3 regions of the Streptomyces flavovariabilis genome follow, and region 3 is predicted to be linked to each of the others. Evidence: riboswitches for the same ligand, from Rfam matches in the RefSeq annotation. Region 3 holds a riboswitch; each other region holds the start of a gene.
What was found. A riboswitch is a leader RNA that binds a small molecule or an ion and turns the genes downstream of it on or off. The one in region 3 is predicted to bind cyclic di-AMP.
Positions count from the first base shown of each region.

Region 1 (4,263 bases), on a different contig from region 3:
TTGTCGAAGGCGAAGCTCGACACCGAGCAGGCCTTCAGCAGTTCGCCCGTCTCCAGGTCCAGGCCCGGCCGCAGGATCGCGCCCTGCGCGTCCGAGACGCCGAGCCCGATCGCCCGGCCCTGCCCCAACGGGCCCCGCTCATAGGGCAGGAAGCCGGCCGGTTCCGTCCCCTCGTACACCACGGCGACCCGGGCCCCCGGCCTGACCCGGCCGACGGCTTCGGTGAACTCCGGCTCCATGAAGGGGTTGCGTGGTGTCTCGGAGGCCGCGCGCAGTGCACGCCAGCGCTCCCTCTCCCCTTCGCCGAGCTCCCCGGGCCCAGCCACGCGAATGCGCCCACTGCTCAACCTGACCCCCCGATCAAGTCCCCCCTGGACACTTGGAAGGTACCGCTCGATGCGCCCCCACGGGTAGGTAGCGGAGCATGTTGTTGCCAACCGGTGCAGAGGCCTTCAACCGGGCAATCGGCGTCCGTGGTGCGATGAAACGAAGGGGCGCACTGTCCGTATTCTCTGATCATGGCCGCACCCATCGCATATTCACTCATCGCCACCGATCTGGACGGGACGCTGCTGCGCGGCGACGACACCCTCTCCGACCGGTCTCTCGCCGCGCTCGCGCGGGTGGCGGACGCCGGTGCCCAGCACCTCGTGGTGACGGGCCGGCCGGCGCCGAGAGTGCGGCCGCTCCTGGACGACCTCGGATGCACGGGGCTCGCGGTGTGCGGGCAGGGCGCGCAGGTGTACGACGCCGGCGCGGACCGGCTGCTGTGGTCCATCACGCTGGACAGGGAGCTGGCCGAGACCGCCCTCGGCAAGATCGAGGCCGAGGTGGGGCAGGTGTACGCGGCGGTCGACCAGGACGGGGTCGACGGGCTCACGCTGATCGAGCCGGGCTATCTGATGCCGCACCCGACCCTGCCCGCCGTCCGGGTCGACCGGCGCGACGAGCTGTGGGGCGAGCCCATCAGCAAGGTGCTGCTGCGGCATCCCCATCTGTCGGACGACGAGTTGGCGGCGACGGCCCGCTCGGTGGTCGGCTCACTGGCGACGGTGACGATGTCGGGGCCCGGCACGGTCGAGCTCCAGCCGTGCGGGATCACCAAGGCGACGGGCCTGGCACTGGCCGCCGAGCATCTGGGGCTGCGGCCGGCGGACACCATCGCCTTCGGCGACATGCCCAACGACATCCCGATGTTCGACTGGGCCGGCCACGGCGTCGCGATGGCCAACGCCCATCCCGAACTCAAGGCCGTGGCCGACGAGGTCACCCTGTCGAACGAGGACGACGGCATCGCCGTCGTCCTCGAGCGACTGCTGGGCGGGACGGCTCAGTACGGGCCGTTGACGTTGTCGATCGAGCCGTAGCGGTCGGCCGCGTAGTTGCAGGCCGCGGTGATGTTGGCGACGGGGTCGTACGGGTCCCACGACGTGCCGTCCACGTGGTAGGCCTGGAAGGTCGGGTCGATGGTCTGGAGGAGGCCCTTGGACGGGGTGCCCTTGGCGGCGTTGGAGTCCCAGTTGTTGATCGCCTGGGGGTTGCCGGACGACTCGCGCATGATGTTGCGGTGGATGCCGTCGTAGGACCCGGGGATCCCCTTCTGCGCCATGATGTCCAGCGCCTCGCGGATCCACCCGTCCAGGTTGTCGGCGTAGGTCTTCGCGGAGGCCTGGGTGGCCTGGGCGACACCGCCGGCGGGCTTGGCGGGGGCGGACGACTTGGTCGCCGTCTTCTTCGCGGCGTCCGTCTTGGTGGCCTTCACCGTCAGCTTCAGACCCGGGTGGATGAGCTTCGGGTCGTCGCCGACGGCGGCGCGGTTGTCCTTGTAGAGCTGCTTCCAGCCGCCCGGGACGTCGTACTTGTCCGCGATGCGGGCGAGCGAGTCGCCCTTGGTCACGGTGTACGTCAGGGGCTTGGCGGGCTGGGCCGCCTGCGGCACGGACTGTGCGGCGGCGGGGGCGCTCTGGGGCTCGGCGGCGCTCGCGTGGGTGGCGCCGAGGAGCGGAAGGGTGAGTGCGGCTCCGCCGGTTCCGGCGGCGATGAAGCCTCGGGTCAGCGGGTTGGTTCTGGGGCGACGGTGCTTGCCTCGTCCGGCCATGGCGATGTTCCTCTCCGGCGCCTGCGAGGTGAGCTGTCGGGTTCGGGCCGGGAGGTGCCCGGCCGCGTACGGCGCTGTGTGCCGTGCGCGGCTTCACCCCGAGCCGTGCCGCTGTGCGGACCGGCGACTTACCTGGGTCCCCCGCTCCTGCCCTGCGTGAGTGAGTCGGTTCCGGTGGGGTGTCCGGGCGGCGGCAGGATTAGGCGTCCGCCGGACAGGCCCGGAACGTATGCGAGAGCACATGTCGGGAACAAGCACCTCAGTCACATATCGCGCGGTTGACCTTGGTCGGGGGTGTTTGGGTCGCTTGATCCTTTGCGGGAGCCAAGGCTCAACTGGCGTGAGTGGGAAGGCGGTAGGGGCCGTGGTGGAGGTGGGGTGGAAAAGGGGGGTAAGTGATTCAACTCACTGATCACGAGTCCATAGGGCAATTTCCACCAAGAGGAATTCGCTGATCTATCACGGCAAATCGTGCATACTTCGCTAGATTTGTGTAAGTCGATAAATATCTGTTCTTATGGGTTGATCGAAAACATAACGGTCGTGATCGGATACCGCCCGGCCTGTAACCACGGGCGCTGGCGGTGATCGAAACGTGACCGGATACGCTGACTCGAGTGAGGGCAGCGACCTATCGACAATCCGCATAATCACCGGCAGACACAGCAGACAGGAGACCCCTCGTGACCGACGTCGGGCCGTTCGGGCTGAGCGTGCGGGACCAGGCTCTGGAAGCCGATGTCCAGGCCGGAATGGCGGCTGTCGAGGAAGGCTTGCTCGAGGCCACCAAGAGCGAGGTGCCCTTCATCACGGAGGCCGCCCAGCACCTGGTGCGGGCCGGCGGCAAGCGGTTCCGCCCGCTGCTCGTGATGCTCTCCGCCCAGTTCGGTGACCGGTACGCACCCGGGATCGTGCCGTCGGCCGTCGTCGTGGAGCTGACCCACCTCGCCACGCTGTACCACGACGACGTGATGGACGAGGCCGCCGTGCGCCGCGGCGTCGCGAGCGCGAACGCCCGCTGGGGCAACTCCGTCGCGGTCCTCACCGGCGACTTCCTCTTCGCCCGCGCCTCGCACATCCTGGCCGACCTCGGCCCGGAGGCCGTTCGGGTGCAGGCCGAGGCGTTCGAGCGGCTGGTGACCGGCCAGATCCTGGAGACGGCCGGACCGCAGGACGGCCGCGACCCCGTCGGGCACTACCTGGACGTGCTGGGCGGCAAGACCGGCTCGCTGGTCGCCGTGTCGTGCCGGTTCGGCGCGATGATGTCCGGCGCCGACGAGACGGTCGTACACGTCCTGACCCAGTACGGCGAGCGGCTCGGCGTCGCCTTCCAGCTCGCGGACGACGTCCTGGACATCGCCTCCGACTCCCACGAGTCCGGCAAGACCCCCGGCACCGACCTGCGCGAGGGCATCTCCACGCTGCCTGTGCTGCGGCTGCGCGAGCGGGCGGCCCGGCTCGGGCTCGCCGAGGACATCGCCCTGTGCGAGCTGCTCGACTCCGACCTCACCGACGACGAACGGCACGCCGAGGCCCTGCGCCTGCTGCGCGCCCACCCGGCACTGGAGCAGGCCCGGCGGGACACCGTCCGCTACGCCCAGGACGCCCGTTCGGCGCTGGCGCCCCTGCCGGAGTGCACCGCGAAGACGGCGCTCCTGGAGCTGTGCGACGCGGTGGTGCACCGGGCCGGCTAGCACCTCTTTCCCGTCCGACCCCTACGGGTCGGGGGAGAAGCCGCCCTTCCATGTCATACCCCAGCAGTACATGGAGTTGAGTCCGGGGTCTGACGTATCTCCCTGGCCGATTTGGTCAGATGGACACCACGGAAAACACCACTCCTCACCTGTTCGGGTGAGAATGGCGGCTCAGGGACGAGTGCGTGCACGGCACGGACAGCCGCCGCCGACCATGGAGGTAGGGCACACATGGCACCGTACGCATCCGACGACAGCACGACCGCCGGAGAGGTCGACGAGCAGCGCTCCGGGCGGCGCACAGCCGCACGGTACATCGTCCCGGTCACGGTGATCGGGGTGGCGGCCGCGACGATCGGGCTGGTCCCCGCACTCGCCGACTCCGGCGACCCCGACCTCCCGAAGATCACCGCACAGCAGCTCATCGAGAAGATGGCCAAGTCCGACGTCGAGCAGCTCTCCGGCACGGTG
Region 1 covers NZ_JNXD01000020.1:174,015-178,277, forward strand. The annotation lists gene IO24_RS0130315 (GNAT family N-acetyltransferase) at 1-332, opposite strand, end outside; gene IO24_RS0130320 (Cof-type HAD-IIB family hydrolase) at 519-1,367, shown strand; gene IO24_RS0130325 (transglycosylase SLT domain-containing protein) at 1,331-2,098, opposite strand; cyclic di-AMP (ydaO/yuaA leader) riboswitch at 2,102-2,271, opposite strand; gene IO24_RS0130330 (polyprenyl synthetase family protein) at 2,782-3,792, shown strand; gene IO24_RS0130335 (LolA family protein) at 4,024-4,263, shown strand, end outside.
Region 1: linked by a shared signal. The riboswitch ahead of IO24_RS0130325 (transglycosylase SLT domain-containing protein) and the one ahead of IO24_RS0123700 (LysM peptidoglycan-binding domain-containing protein) in region 3 are both predicted to bind cyclic di-AMP.

Region 2 (4,263 bases), on a different contig from region 3:
AGTGTCGATGAAGTTGCCGCCGGCGGCGGTGTAGGCGTCGAGGACGGCGAACGACTGGTCCTGGTCGGCGGTCCAGCCGAAGACGTTGCCGCCGAGGGCGAGCGGGAAGATCTCGAGGTCGGAGGAGCCGAGCTTGCGGAGAGAAGTCATGGCCACTGTCAACGCCCGTACCGGAGCGCCTCATTCCGCAGTTGACGCAAAGCTTCCGTAAGCCCGTCCCGTGGCACGCCGAAAGAACCGGCGGCCCTGACGTCGGGGGGTCGTCGTCAGGGTCGCCGGTGCTTCAACGGGCGTGTACCGCTTACGGGTTCAGTCCCTTGCCGCGCAGCCAGGCCATCGGGTCGATGCCGCTCGAGGATCCACCGGAGTGGACCTCGAGGTGAAGGTGCGCCCCGGTGACGTTGCCGGTGGCGCCCACGCGGCCGATGACGTCGCCGGTGCTGACCTTCTGGCCGACGCTGACGCCGATGGAGGACTGGTGCGCGTACCAGATCTCGGTGCCGTCATCGAGGGTGAGGACGGTCTTGTAGCCGTACGAGCCGTTCCAGCCCGCCTCGGTGATGGTGCCGCTGTGGACGGCCTTGATCGGCGTGCCCGTGGGGGCGGCGAAGTCGAGGCCGGTGTGGTAGCCGGAGGACCAGTAGGCGCCGGCCTGGCCGAAGCTGGAGCTGATGGTGTACGAGGAGGTCGGCAGCGTGAACTGCTTGGCGAGGGCGGCGAGCCGCTCGGCCTCGGCCTTCTTCCTGGCCTCCTCCTCCGCCTTCTTCTTGGCTTCGGCGGCCTTGGCCTTGGCTTCCCTCTCCGCCTTGGCGACGGCGTCCGCGGCTGCCTTCTCGGCGGCGGCCGCGGCGTCCTGGGCGGCCTTGGTCTCGATCTGGTCCTGCTGGTGCTCGACCTGGGCCATGATCCGGGCGCGCAGCGCCTCACCGGCGCCGGCTTCGGAGGTGCCCTGCTCGGTGTCCGCCGTGACGGTGCCGAGGCTGCTGAGCGGGGTGGCGGAACCTTCGGGGGTGTCGTCGTCCGAGATGAGGGAACCCACCGAGGGCAGGTCCGGGACGGAGATGGACACCGGGGGCTTGCCGGTCTGGGCACTGGCCATGCCGCCGGCACCCACGGCGGCTATGACGCCGACGCCCAGGACGGTGGAGCTGCGGGCGAGGCCTCCGCCGCGCTGCTTGGTGACGCGATGCCGGCCGCGGACGGGACGGATGGACTCCTCGGTGGGGTTCCACTCCTGGAACGGGCCCTCGTCGGTGTGCTGACCGCCGTAGCCGAAGGTGTCTGTGTCGCGCTTCGGCGCGAACGGGGCCGCGGGGGCAGGCCGGTTGGACGCCACGTGGGCGTGCTCCTTTCCTTCCTTCTCGCCTACCGGGTTAGCTGACGGGTTCGGAGCAGGAAGGTCTCCTACGCGCGTATACCGGCCGTGCTGCCACGGTGGTATACGCCCGATTCACCCCAAGTGGTGGTTCCCCGGTTCCCTTTCGGGATTCGGCACGTGCGCACGGAGCCGCCTTCTGTGACGGCTGGGACGACCGCGCTGCGTTATCGAACGTTAATAGACGCGCGAGGGGTATTCCAGCGATTCCACTTGATCATTAACCTTTTTCGTGCGGACTTACCTGCCATGACGGGGCTAAATCGGGCGAGTTGACCGCCACACAAGTAACTGACGAGTTTTGACGGTGCGTCAGTTGCGGTGCGGAACGGGGTGGTTCTCCGGCCCTCGGCCTTCAGTAGCGGGGACAGGATTTGAACCTGCGACCTCTGGGTTATGAGCCCAGCGAGCTACCGAGCTGCTCCACCCCGCGTCGTTGTGACTCCAGTGTACGCCATCCGCGGGGCACCTCGTGCACACCCTCCGCTCAGCCCGCCGGGGCGCCCGCGTGGGTCAGGGTCTCCCAGGCGGTGAACAGGTCGTCGGTGCCGGCGGGCCGGGCCCGTGCGGCCAGCTCGTGCGCGGCCGGGACGGGCCGGCCGCGCCGTTCCTCCAGGTGGTGGAGGGCGACCTCCAGATGGGGTCCGAGGTTCCGTTCGACGCGCCCGCCGCACAGCCACTCGGGTGCGCGTTCGCCCAGCTCGTGGCGGGCGTGCAGGGCGAGCGCGGCCGCCAGCCGGTCCTCGCTCCCGCCGTAGAGGTCGACGCCCTGGTGCCAGGCCGTCTCGGCGATGTGGGCGGTGGCGGCGAGCGAGGCGCCGACGTGCCGGAAGCTGCGACAGGTCTCCTGGGAGACGCCGTCGCGGTAGGTGGTCTGCCCGAACCAGTACGACGCCATGCGCTGCGGGCCGTCCACGCCGGAGCCGGGCACGGTGAGCGGCACGGGGCCGTCCTCCTCCAGGTAGAAGTAGGCGGGCACCCGCTCCCGGAAGCGTTCCAGGGCGTGGTCGAAGGCCCGGCGGTCCTCGAGGAACACGGCGACGGAGATGACCGCGTCGGTCGCCACGAGGTCCCAGGTGCCGGTGAAGTCCGGGTCGGACGAGGTGACTTGGGGAAGGTGGACGGTGCGCAGCATGTCCTCGAAGCCCCGCACCCGCGCGGCCGGCCAGCCCGCGCCGGGCGTGTGCCGCACGATCTCGGCGGCCCGGGCCCAGACCGACCCGGTCCAGCCGGCCTGCAACGCGGCCTTCTCCCCGGTGTGCCGGCGCAGCGTTGCCGACCAGGCGTCCATGATCTGCCGGGCCTTCTCCGCGTGCCGCCGCTCGCCGGTGACGGTGAAGAGCAGGGCCTGGGTGTAGGCGGCCAGGGCGTCCGCACGCTCCTCGGCGCAGCCCCGGCCCCGAAGGTCACCGGCCGGGCAGACGACGGTCTCGTGCGGCTCGGCCCGGTACCGGTAGGAGCCGTACACGCTGTCCCGCATCGCGAGGTACGCCTTCAGCCAGGGCTGCCGCCCGGCGGTGACGTGCTCGCGCAGGGCGTCCAGCTGGTCCCGGTCGACGAGGACGCCGGGATGGGTGAACGCGGCGTCGGAGGACAGGGCCGGGCCCATGGTGCGGGCGTCCGGACCGTCGGCATCGAAGGAGGGGACGAGCAGGGCGAGCGCGGTGACCAGAGGCACGAGGAGCAGTGCCGCCGTCCGTCGTCTCCCCGCTGACCTCATGGCCGCCGCCTCCGTGCTCTCGTCCTGGCCCTGGAGGCAGCGTGGCCCGGGCGGTGGTGCGGACGCAGGATCTGTTGGGCCGATCGGCCCGCACTCAGCCCGGCAGGTGGCGGTTCGGGGCCTGGGCCCGCTCCTCGTGCTCCGGGAGGACGACGACCTCCACTCCCTGGGCTGCGAGAAGGCCGCTGCCGTCGGCGTCCGTCACGAAGGTGTCCGGCTCGCGCCAGGCCGTGACGACCCGTCGTACGCCCGCGTCGAGGATCAGCCGGGCGCAGGGGGCGGGGCGGGAGGCGCGGCGGGCGCAGGGCTCCAGGCTGCTGTACACCGTCGCGCCGGGCAGGCGCGGGTCGGCCGGGTCGAGTTTGGCGAGGGCCGCCTCCTCGGCGTGCACGACCGGGTCGCCGGCCTCGCGGGAGTGGCCGCGGGCCAGTTCCGTGCCGTCGGCGGCGACCACGACCGCGCCCACGCTGAACGCCGTGTCCGACGGCGGGCAGCGCTCGGCCAGTTCGCAGGCGAGAGTCAGCCAGTGGTGGTCGGCGGCGGTGGGCAGGGGGCCGGTGCCCGGGGCGGTCGGTTCGTAGCGCATGAGGACCACGTCCTCGATCTGCCGTGACTCCAGCAGCCGCAGGCGGCCGCCCTGGTAGCCGCCGGGGCCGAAGAGGCGGGGTGCCCGGGGGTCGCCCACGAAGAGCGGGGCGAGGACCAGCTGGAGTTCGTCGGCCAGGCCCTGGGTGAGGAGCTGGGTGTGGATCAGGCCGCCGCCCTCGACCATGAGCCGCCGTACGCCCCGGACGTCGTGCAGGTGCGTGAGGAGCCGCCGCCAGTCGAGGTCGGGGCCGAGCGGGACGACGTCGGTGGCGAGGCCGAGGGCACGGGCACGGTCGGCACCCCGGTCGGTCGTGTAGAGGACTTTGTCGCCGCCGGTGTGCCAGAAGCGGGCGTCCGGGTCGAGGTCGCCGGAGCCGCTGACAGTGACCTTGAGGGGGTACTCGGGTTTCCCGGCGGCCGTGCGGGCGGCCCGTCGCTTCTCCGAGTTCACCAGGAGCCGGGGGTTGTCGGCGCGGATGGTGCCGGCGCCGATCAGGATCGCGTCGACGCGGGCCCGGACCTCGTCGACCCGGTCGAAGTCGGCCGGGCTCGACAGGAGCAGCCGGTCGGGTCCGGTGTC
Region 2 covers NZ_JNXD01000011.1:518,472-522,734, reverse strand. The annotation lists gene IO24_RS0121865 (aldo/keto reductase) at 1-150, opposite strand, end outside; gene IO24_RS0121860 (M23 family metallopeptidase) at 302-1,336, opposite strand; cyclic di-AMP (ydaO/yuaA leader) riboswitch at 1,348-1,504, opposite strand; tRNA gene IO24_RS0121855 (tRNA-Met) at 1,735-1,808, opposite strand; gene IO24_RS0121850 (alginate lyase family protein) at 1,863-2,984, opposite strand; gene IO24_RS0121845 (dihydrofolate reductase family protein) at 3,190-4,263, opposite strand, start outside.
Region 2: linked by a shared signal. The riboswitch ahead of IO24_RS0121860 (M23 family metallopeptidase) and the one ahead of IO24_RS0123700 (LysM peptidoglycan-binding domain-containing protein) in region 3 are both predicted to bind cyclic di-AMP.

Region 3 (4,263 bases):
GCTGCGGCCGGCGTACACCGCGGCGTCGTCGAGGATCTCCTCGATGCGCAGCAGCTGGTTGTACTTGGCGACGCGCTCGGAGCGGGCCGGGGCGCCGGTCTTGATCTGGCCGCAGTTGGTGGCGACGGCCAGGTCGGCGATGGTGACGTCCTCGGTCTCGCCGGAGCGGTGGGACATCATGCACTTGAAGCCGTTGCGCTGGGCCAGCTCCACGGCGTCCAGGGTCTCGGTGAGCGAACCGATCTGGTTGACCTTGACCAGGAGCGCGTTGGCCGCGCCCTCCTCGATACCGCGGGCGAGGCGCTCGGGGTTGGTGACGAACAGGTCGTCGCCGACGAGCTGGACCTTGTCACCGAGCTTGGCGGTGATGGTCTTCCAGCCCTCCCAGTCGTCCTCGAACAGCGGGTCCTCGATGGAGACGAGCGGGTACGCGTCGACGAGCTCCGCGTAGTACTCGGTCATCTCGGCCGCCGAGCGCTCCTTGCCCTCGAAGGTGTAGACCCCGTCCTTGTAGAACTCGGACGCGGCGACGTCGAGCGCCAGGGCGATCTGCTCGCCGGGGGTGTAGCCGGCTTCCTTGACGGCCTCGAGGATGAGGTCGAGGGCCTCGCGGTTGGAGCCGAGGTTCGGGGCGAAGCCGCCCTCGTCGCCGAGGCCGGTGGCCAGGCCCTTGCTCTTCAGGACCTTCTTCAGCGTGTGGTAGACCTCGGCGCCCCAGCGCAGGGCCTCGGAGAAGGACTCCGCGCCGATCGGGGCGATCATGAACTCCTGGATGTCCACGTTGGAGTCGGCGTGCGAGCCGCCGTTCAGGATGTTCATCATCGGCACCGGCAGCAGGTGCGCGTTGGGGCCGCCCAGGTAGCGGAACAGCGGCAGGTCGCTGGCCTCGGAGGCGGCGTGGGCGACGGCGAGGGAGACGCCGAGGATGGCGTTGGCGCCGAGCGAGCCCTTGTTGTCGGTGGCGTCCAGGTCGAACATGGCCTGGTCGATCAGGCGCTGCTCGGTGGCGTCGTAGCCGACCAGCTCCGGGCCGATCTGCTCGATGACCGCGAGGACGGCCTTCTCCACACCCTTGCCGAGGTAGCGGTTCGAGTCGCCGTCGCGGAGCTCGATGGCCTCGAAGGCGCCCGTGGAGGCGCCGGACGGGACGGCGGCACGACCGGTGCTGCCGTCGTCGAGGCCGACCTCGACCTCGACCGTGGGGTTGCCTCGGGAGTCCAGGATTTCCCGGGCTACGACGACGTCGATGGACGGCACGAGCATCTCCTTCTTATGTGACGCGGGTACGCGGGCCGCGTGGACCCGGCGAGGTGCGGGCCGTGGTGGCTCGCGACATGAGCCTAACCGGCTCCGGGCGATCGGCCACCGGGTCGCCCACCTCATGGACAGAACCGAGAGTAAATTGTTTCCGAACGGAACAAAGCCGGGTTGCGAAGACCGGCAGAAAAAAACCCGCCCCGGTGCGCACGGGGGTGACGCACCGGGGCGGGAGCCTGCGGGACCTGAGCGGGCCGCTGCTTACTTCAGGTGCAGCTGCTGGCCCGGGTAGATGAGGTTGGCGTCCTCGACGATGTCCTTGTTCAGCTGGAACAGCTTCTCCCAGCCGCCCTTGACCTTCTCGTCCGCCGCGATCGAGCTGAGGGTCTCGCCCTTGACGACCTTGTACTCGCCGTCGCCCTTCTTGACCTTCTTGCCGGTCGGGGTGGTGACGGTCTTCTTGGCGGCCGGGCGCTCGTCGGAGCGGGAGGCCGGCTGCTGCTGGGTCTCGCGGGACTCGGAGCTCTGCTGGCTCTCCTGCGAGGAGCTGCCGGAGTCGCTCGAGGAGCCGCCGCCGGTGTAGCCGGCGCTCGACAGGCCCTTGCCGCAGACCGGCCAGGCGCCCTTGCCCTGGCCCGCCAGGACCTTCTCGGCGATCTCGATCTGCTGGTCCTTGGTGGCCTGGTCGGCGGTGGAGGCGTACTTGGTGCCGCCGTAGCCGGACCAGGTGGAGGCGGAGAACTGCAGACCGCCGTAGTAGCCGTTGCCGGTGTTGATGGACCAGTTGCCGCCGGACTCGCACTGGGCGACGGCGTCCCACTCGGAGGCGGTGGCTGCGGAGGCGTTGCCGGCCGCCATCAGCGGGGCGGCGACGGCGGCGCCGGTGACACCGGCGATGGCGATGACCCGAGAGGCCTTGGACGGACGGCGGTGCGTGCCCTTGCCGGAAAACAGCATGGAGAGATCCCCTCACCGACGCCTGCGAGGTGAGCTGTCGGGTTCGGGCCGGTTGAGTTGCCCGGCCGCGTCCCTCCCGGGACACGGCTTCACCCCAAGCCCTTCCGGTCAACTGACCGGTCGGGCACCTACCTTGGGTCCCCCGCTCCTGCCTACGGCGCTTGACGCGACGACTGTTCCCGTACGGCCGCTGGCAGGATTCGGCGTTGCGGCAGCCGGGGCTCGTGGTGACGAGCGGTCACGACCGTAGACACGCGGTCCGCGGAATTTCAAAGACGATCAGGGCTTCTGAGATCTATCTCTCACGGGCCCCAAACGGGACATTCATCGCGAATGATGACGCGAACTCGTGCGGTTTGGGGGCGACTTCCGCCCCCGTTTCCGCACTGCCCGAACCGCTACTTCTCGTCCGCTTCGCCCGTCACCGTGAGCGTCTGACCGGGGTGGATGAGGTCCGGGTCGGAGCCGACGGCCTTCTCGTTGCCGTCGTAGAGCGCGTGCCATCCGCCGCTGATCCGAAGGGCGTCGGCGATGGACCAGAGGCTGTCACCGACCCCCACGATGTAGTCGCCTTCGGACGCGTCCGGGGAGGCCTCGTCGCCGCGCGAGGAGTGGCGCCCCGTGGACCCGTCCGCACCGCCGCTCTCGGGCGGGCGGGTTTCGTCGGCACTGGGACCGCGATGGCGACCGGAGCCGGCGTCGGCCGCCGAGGAGTCGTCGCTCTGCCGCGAGTTGCCGGACCGGCCGCTCTCGGGGGTGGCCGACGGAGAAGCGTCGGACCGAGGGTCCTTCGACGAGTCGGAGGATTCAGGCGACTTGTCCGGCTTGGTGGTTTCGTCCTCCGAAGTCGACGATGCGTCGGGCGACGACGGGGACGGGGAGGGGCTCGCGGAAGGGGACGAACCCAGCGAGTCGAGCAGGCCGGGCGAGTCCTCCGAACCGGATGACCCGGAAGAGCCGGACGAGGCCGACCCCTTGTCCTGCTCGAGGCCGGAGAGCAGTCCGCAAGTGCGCCACGCGCCGACCCCCTGGTCGGCGAGGATTCTCTCGGCCACGGCTATCTGTTGGGAGCGACTGGCCAGATCGGCACTCGCGGCGTAGTCGAGACCGCCGTGGCTCTCCCAGTCCTCCTGGGACAACTGCAGGCCGCCGTAGTAGCCGTTGCCGCTGTTCTGGCTCCAGGCGCCGCCGGTCTCGCAGTCCGCGACCCGGTCCCAGGTCGTGCCGTCGGCCGCGCTGGCACCGGAGGCCCCGAGGAGCGGGATCGCGATGGCGGAGCCGGTCACTCCGGCCGCCAGGAGGAGAGCCGGAGCCTGGCGGGGGCGACGGTGCCGACCGTTCCCGGAGAGCATACGGAGACCTTTCGCGAGACAGCAGTGAACAACGCGGCCTGAATCCCGGGCCGTGTTGATGGGTGAACGTATCGGCAGTCGATCACTTGTCACAAGTTCATGCCGCGTAGATCACGTGAAGATCACAGGTCTGATGTTTCGTCACTTTCCTGCCGGTGCGAACTCCACCGGCAGGGTGCGCAGCCCGCGCATGATGAGGCCGCCGCGCCATCTCAGCTCGGCCGGATCCGCAGCGAGCCGGAGGTCCGGGAGGCGGGTGAGGAGGGTGGCGAGCGCGGTCTGGCCCTCCAGGCGGGCGAGCGGGGCACCGAGGCAGTAGTGGATGCCGTGGCCGTACCCGAGGTGCTGGTTGTCGCGGCGGGCGAGGTCCAGCACGTCCGGATCAGCGAACCGCTCCGGGTCCCGGTCCGCGGCGGCCAGTACGACGAGAACGGGGTCGCCCGCCTCGATGCGCTGCCCGCCGAGAGTGAGCGGCTGCGTGGCGAAGCGCCAGGTGGCGAGTTCGACGGGGCCGTCGTAGCGCAGCAGTTCCTCCACGCCGGTCTCCAGGAGGCCGGTCTCGCCGGCGGCGAGGGACGCCTGGAGCCGTGCGCGCTGCCCGGGGTGGGTGAGCAGGGCGTAGGTGCCGTTGCCGATCAGGTTCACGGTCGTCTCGAAACCGGCGAACAGCAGGATGAAGGCCATGGCCGCCGCCTCG
Region 3 covers NZ_JNXD01000013.1:94,630-98,892, forward strand. The annotation lists gene eno (phosphopyruvate hydratase) at 1-1,257, opposite strand, end outside; gene IO24_RS0123700 (LysM peptidoglycan-binding domain-containing protein) at 1,519-2,214, opposite strand; cyclic di-AMP (ydaO/yuaA leader) riboswitch at 2,219-2,384, opposite strand; gene IO24_RS0123705 (LysM peptidoglycan-binding domain-containing protein) at 2,613-3,566, opposite strand; gene IO24_RS0123710 (cytochrome P450 family protein) at 3,708-4,263, opposite strand, start outside.